DNA from 2 places in the Mycobacterium sp. 2YAF39 genome. Region 1 is predicted to be linked to the other one. Evidence: predicted binding sites of a transcription regulator. Region 1 holds the regulator's gene; the other holds the start of a gene.
The links. The regulator LexA, encoded in region 1, represses DNA repair genes until DNA is damaged. The targets are predictions, from matches to a motif close to CGAACANNTGTTCG.

Region 1 (3,121 bases):
ATTCCCGATCACCAGCGAGGTCGACGGTGGACTGGCCACCGACAGCCGCATGAGCAGCTTCGCCGCCGAGGACAAGCCGATCATCTTCTGGACGCCCGAGTACGGAGCGGTGATCGTGCGCGGCGCGATGGCCGCGGCCTGGGACAAACTGGACGGCGCGAAGGGTGCGCTCGGCGCACCGGTCGCCGACCAGACCGAGTCCGGTGACGTCATCACGCAGCGCTTCAGCGGTGGCGTCGTCTCGTGGGATCGTTCGACGAGCGAATTCAACACGGAGCCGGGGAATCTGGCTTCCGAGTTGTCGGGTCTGGAGGTGCCGGGACAGAAGGCGCCTGAAGCGCCGGGCACCTCGGCCTCATCAGATTCCAAGGGCAGCAAGTGGTTCAAGTTCAGCTGGTGGTGGCTGTTGGCCCTGGTGCCGTTGGTGGCACTCATCGGAGTCGTGTTGTTGGCGACATTGCTGCGGCGTCGCAAGGGCGAGGACCCCTTCGCGCCGGACGGTTCCTACGTATCGGACGATGCGAGGTTCCGCGGCGATCCCGAACACGCCTACGGCAGTGTCGGCGGGTCTGAGCGGGCTACCACTGACGACGAATACGCCGCGGCGATGTTCGGCGACCGTTACGCCAGTCAGGGTCTGGGCTCACTGCCCCATGGCGACGACATGCCAAGTGGTGAGGACCTAACACCCGATCACGCGCACGATGACGACTTCACGCATGGTGACGACTTCGCACATCGTGACGAGTTCGGCTCGGCGGACGACGACCCGTGGGGAGCGCCTGCGAACGTCGAGGAGGAAGAGCCTCCCGCCGAGGTTGACGAGATCGAGGATGACGAAGATACCGATGCGGTCGACACCGCACCGACCCGTGTTCTCACCATTCCCCCCGTCGTCGCGCGCGATCCGCTCACCGATACCGGGCGTCACGCCCGCATCGAGATCGACGAACCCGAGCCGCGCGTAGCTTTCCAGCTGCCGCTGGACGACCTCAACGAGGCGCCGGACGGCTATCCGATCAAGGCGAACACCAGGTCGGGCGTGTACTGGGCGCCGGGTAGCGCGATGTATGAGGATGCCAGTGCCGAAATCTGGTTCGCGAGTGAAGAACTCGCGCGGGTGAACGGCTTTGTCTCAGATGACGAGCCCCGCTAGACCTTGCGGATGACCGTCACGACCTTGCCCAGCACCGCAGCCTCGTTGCCGGGAATGGGATCGAACGCGGGGTTGTGGGGCATCAGCCACACCTGACCGCGCGTGCGTTTGAACGTCTTCACCGTCGCCTCGCCGTCGATCATCGCGGCGACGATGTCACCGTTGTCGGCGACGTTCTGCTGACGGATGACCACCCAGTCGCCGTCGCAGATGGCCGCGTCGACCATGGAGTCACCCACCACCTTGAGCAGGAAGAGCGAGCCCTCGCCGACCAGCTCACGTGGCAGTGGGAAGACGTCTTCGACGGCCTCTTCGGCCAGGATCGGCCCGCCGGCGGCGATGCGGCCGAGCACAGGTACGAACGTCGGCTCCGGTAGGGCGTCGGACCCCGCCACATCGGTGGTGACGACCGAAGCCGCTGCGACGTCCTCAGCGCTGCGGACATCGACTGCGCGCGGTCGGTTGGCATCGCGGCGCAGATAGCCCTTGCGCTCCAACGTGCGCAGTTGGTGAGCCACCGACGAGGTCGACGTCAACCCGACCGCATCGCCGATCTCCCTGATGCTCGGGGGATAGCCCCGGCTGGTCACCGAGGCGCGGATCACGTCGAGAATGGTGCGCTGACGCTCGGTCAGACCCGTGTCGAGCCCGCCGCGTCCGCCGGTGCTTTCCGTGCCGCCCGGGGCATCGCTGCTGGAATCCATGGCGCGAATCTAGCCCGCGGGAGCCGATAAATCAAACATGTGTTCGAGGCGTGTCGCATTCCGCCGAGTCCGCAGATCGGGGCGCGGGACTTGTCGGAGGGTCCCGATATCGTTTGGCAACAGTTCGATCACATGTTCTATTAATCGAACACCTGAGCGAGTATGTTCGAACACAAGAGCGAACAACCCGGACCGGAAGGTAGGAAGATGACGATTCTCAATACGCGGGAAATCCAGGCAGCACCCGTGGTTAGGCCGGGAATCCGGCCCGTCCCCGCACGGCGGCGGCAGTCCTCACGGCGGCCGGCCGGCGCACCGGTGCGGTACCGGAGCTCGGGCGTCCGCATGTCGCGCACGTCGCATCGGCGGCGCCCGATCACACCGATGGCCACCGTGCTGCTCTCGCTGGTCGCCGCGGGTATCACCGTGTGGCTCGGGCTGGTGGCTCAATTCGGCGGGGTGGTCGGGGTGTCGGCGCCGGTTCCGGACCGCCTCGCGGTGGTTCAGGTCCAGATGGGCGAGACGCTGCAGCAGGTCGCGGGCCGAGTGGCGCCCGACGCCCCGGTCGGACAGGTCGTCGACCGGATTCGCGAACTCAACAAGCTTGACTCCGTTGCGGTGGACGCCGGCCAGACGTTGATCGCGCCTGTCGGCTGATCGCCGTGGGCGTTGAAAACGATTACCGTACAAGGCCATTCGGAGGCATTCGGGACCGTGTCCGCCTCACATCTTCCAAACAACCCCAATCCGGGCTGGCGGACCGCCGCGCAGGTACGCTCGAAGACGTTCGAGTTGGTCGTATGTTGGCGCGGCGAAGGAGCGGTGATGCACTGTCCGTTCTGCCGTCATCCCGATTCCAGAGTGGTCGATTCCCGGGAAACGGACGAAGGCCAGGCGATTCGGCGCCGAAGATCGTGTCCGGAATGCGGTCGCCGCTTCACGACCGTTGAGACCGCGGTCCTTGCCGTGGTGAAACGCAGCGGCGTCACCGAGCCGTTCAGCCGGGAGAAGGTCATCAAGGGCGTGCGCCGGGCGTGCCAGGGGCGGCAGGTCGACGACGATGCGCTGAACCTGCTCGCACAGCAGGTGGAGGACGCCGTGCGCGCCGCGGGAGCGCCGGAAGTGCCCAGCAATGAGGTGGGACTGGCCATCCTCGGCCCCCTCCGGGAACTCGACGAGGTGGCATACCTGCGGTTCGCCTCGGTCTACCGCGGCTTCTCGTCGGCCGAGGATTTCGAGCGGGAGATCAAGGCGCTGCGGG
Region 2 (3,121 bases), on a different contig from region 1:
GGCGATCTCGTCGGCGACGGCGATCTCGGTGACGATCAACTCGTTGCCGTGCCGGTCCACCGACCCCTCGTAGCCGTGCAACACCGACAACCCCGCCGCGCCGATCGCGACGTCGGTCTGTCCGTTGCGCCACGCTCGGCCCATGGTGTCGGTGACCACCACCCCGACGGTCACCCCGAGGCGTTCGCGCAGGCCGTCGCGAAGCGCCGCGGCACTTCCATCGGGATCGGTGGGCAGCAGCGCGAGCTCTGCGGAGTCGACGTTCGAACCATCCACGCCTGCGGCGGCCTGCACCAGGCCGATCTTGTTCTCGGTGATCAGTGTTTTGCCCTTGCGCGCCAGTACCCGCACGGCCTCCGCATCGATGAGCTTGCGCCGCAGATTGTCTCGCTCGTCGGCATCGATGGGTGCGTCGACGATGCGGCCCTCGCACTTGGAAATCACCTTGCTGGTGACCACCAGAATGTCATCGTCTCGCAGCCAGGGTGCCGCTGTAACGATGGCGGCGACCAGATCGTCACCCGGGCGGAACTCGGGAAGCCCTGGCACAGGCAGCATTTCGACGGCCGCGGCAGATCCGTGCTCCGTCATCGCGGTGGGTCCAGTTTCAGCCCGGCGAGATCCAAGCCCGCGCGCACCATTTCGGCCGTCGTCGCCGGATCGGTCATCAGCAGTGGCACCGCACGCACCTCGACGCCGTCGATTTCTGCATGGTCGCCCTCGTGTACCAGCCAGCCGTCCAGGATGCCGGTTCCGCTGCGGGCGCCGTAGTGGCTGCCGACCGCTTCGGAGGTGCTCGCCACCCCGATCACCGAAAGGCATTCGTCGGCCATGCCGCGCAACGGCTTACCGGCGACGATGGGGGAGTAGCCGATGACGCGGGCCGTCGTCGTACGCAGCGCGCCGCGGATCCCGGTGATGTTGAGGATCGACCCGATACTCACCACGGGATTGGACGGGGCCACCAACACGACGTCAGCCGTTTCGATGGACTCGACGACACCGGGACCGGCGGCCGCCGTATCGGCGCCGACGAACGCGAAACTATGTGTCGGTACCTGTGCGCGGTAGCGCACCCACCACTCCTGGAAGTGGATCGCCCGCTTCTCGCCTGCCGACTCACCGGGACCGGGATCGGTGATGACGACATGGGTTTCGCTGCGATCGTCGCTTGCGGGCAGTAGCCGCGCACCCGGCGACCATCGGTCACACAACGCTTGGGTCACCTGTGACAGCGGATATCCGGCACGCAACATCTGGCTGCGGACGAGATGGGTGGCGAGGTCGCGGTCGCCGAGTCCGAACCAATCAGGCTGCACACCGTAGGCCGCGAGTTCCTCCTTGGCATGCCAGGTTTCACCACGATGACCCCATCCGCGCTCCGGGTCGATCCCGCCGCCGAGGGTGTACATGCAGGTATCGAGATCCGGACAGATGCGTACGCCGAACATCCACGCGTCGTCTCCGACGTTGACGACGGCGGTCAATTCGTGTGGTGAGGGGTTCTGAGAATCCTCGAACTGGCCCAGCCCCAACAGGTGCTGGACGCCAAGCAGGAAGCGCGCGCCGCCGACGCCGCCGACCAGAACGGTGACCTTCACAGTGACCGACATTAGGCCGTCGGGCCGCGGCGGGGACACGTGGCCGAACGTGTGACAGACACGCCGATATCTCGACGCGCCGCATTCGGGTCACGGAATGGTATGAATTTCTGTTCCAACGCTTGACCACGGCAGCTAACGAGTGTGTAATCACACCAGTGTCATTTCGCGGTTGGCCGGCCGGTTTCGGTGTCGCAGACCGAGATTCGATCATATGTTCGAATCGAGATGGCCGCACAGAACAATAGTGGGGCTCTTATTACGGATCTACGACATCAGGTGAGGAGGCGGAAAATGTCTTTTGAGTACAGCGATTTCGATCATGTGGTCCGGTTCGACGACCGACTGCTCGGCTCAGTTGACAGCGCGCCGCACACCAATCCCGGACCGGCACCGTTCGAGACGCCTCGGCGTCCCCAGTTAAGTCTGGTGCCAGCCCCGATTGATGTGCCGTCGGCAATACCGGCAATGCCGGCAATGCTCACGCCGGAGGATGACCTCTGGCAAGAGAAGGCGCTGTGCGCCCAAACCGATCCCGAGGCGTTCTTCCCCGAGAAGGGCGGCTCGACCCGTGAGGCCAAGCGCATCTGCCTGGGCTGCGAAGTACGCGACGCGTGCCTCGACTACGCCCTGGCGAATGACGAGCGCTTCGGCATCTGGGGCGGCCTGTCCGAGCGTGAACGCCGTCGCCTCAAGCGCGGCGTGATTTAGACAGCTGGTTCACTCGTCGTCGATCGTCGGGTCGATGACGGAGGGCTCGACGCCCAAATAGGTGGCCACCTGTGCCACCAAGACTTCATGCAGCAGGTCCGAAAGTTCGACGGTGTCCTTCGCCCGTCGCTCGATCGGCTTGCGGAACAACACAATTCGCGCTCTCGTGGCGTTACCGCGGACATCGACGCCCGCCGGGATCAGCCGTGCCAGCGCGATCGGCCCGTCGGCGATGACCTCGGGCGGCCATTGCACGCTCTCGGGATCCTTCGGTGCGATGCGGGGGATCTCGTCGACGGCGATGTCCAGCCCCGAGACTCGGTCCTGCCACCGGCGTTCGATCGGCTCGTAGGCCTCCAGCGCGGCCATGTCGAACAGTTCGGCCCGGCTGCGCCAGCCGGGCACCGTCGCTGGAAGAAGCGACCCGCGCATTTCGCGGCCGCGGCGTGATCGCAGACGTCCACGCTGGGGCACGAAAGAGATCGTAACGGTTGAAGATCGACACTCAGCCGGCGCGCGTGTCCGGCGGCTTGCACCGTTTGCGCACGATAACCTCTCGCTGTGAACGTTCCCCGTCGCTGCTGCCGGCCCGGGTGCCCCCATTATGCGGTCGCGACGCTGACCTTTGTGTACTCGGACTCGACGGCAGTCGTCGGTCCGCTGGCCACGGTGTCCGAGCCGCATTCGTGGGATCTCTGCGTCCTGCATGCCGGCCGCATCACCGCGCCGCGTGGTTGGGAGCTTGTTCGCCATGCGGGTCCGCTGCCGTCGCACCCCGACGAGGACGATCTGGTGGCGCTGGCCGATGC

Region 2: cofD (2-phospho-L-lactate transferase) is a predicted target of LexA. The motif match lies at 1,809-1,822, and genes of this name have one in related genera.

Annotation. Positions count from the first base shown of each region.
Region 1 is NZ_JBFREZ010000007.1:253,666-256,786, reverse strand. Features, by position in the region: gene AB4Z42_RS21075 (LGFP repeat-containing protein) at 1-1,156, shown strand, start outside; gene lexA (transcriptional repressor LexA) at 1,153-1,860, opposite strand; gene AB4Z42_RS21065 (LysM peptidoglycan-binding domain-containing protein) at 2,068-2,517, shown strand; gene nrdR (transcriptional regulator NrdR) at 2,686-3,121, shown strand, end outside.
Region 2 is NZ_JBFREZ010000001.1:952,640-955,760, forward strand. Features, by position in the region: gene AB4Z42_RS04805 (coenzyme F420-0:L-glutamate ligase) at 1-591, opposite strand, end outside; gene cofD (2-phospho-L-lactate transferase) at 588-1,601, opposite strand; gene AB4Z42_RS04815 (WhiB family transcriptional regulator) at 1,896-2,312, shown strand; gene AB4Z42_RS04820 (metallopeptidase family protein) at 2,322-2,744, opposite strand; gene AB4Z42_RS04825 (DUF3499 domain-containing protein) at 2,874-3,121, shown strand, end outside.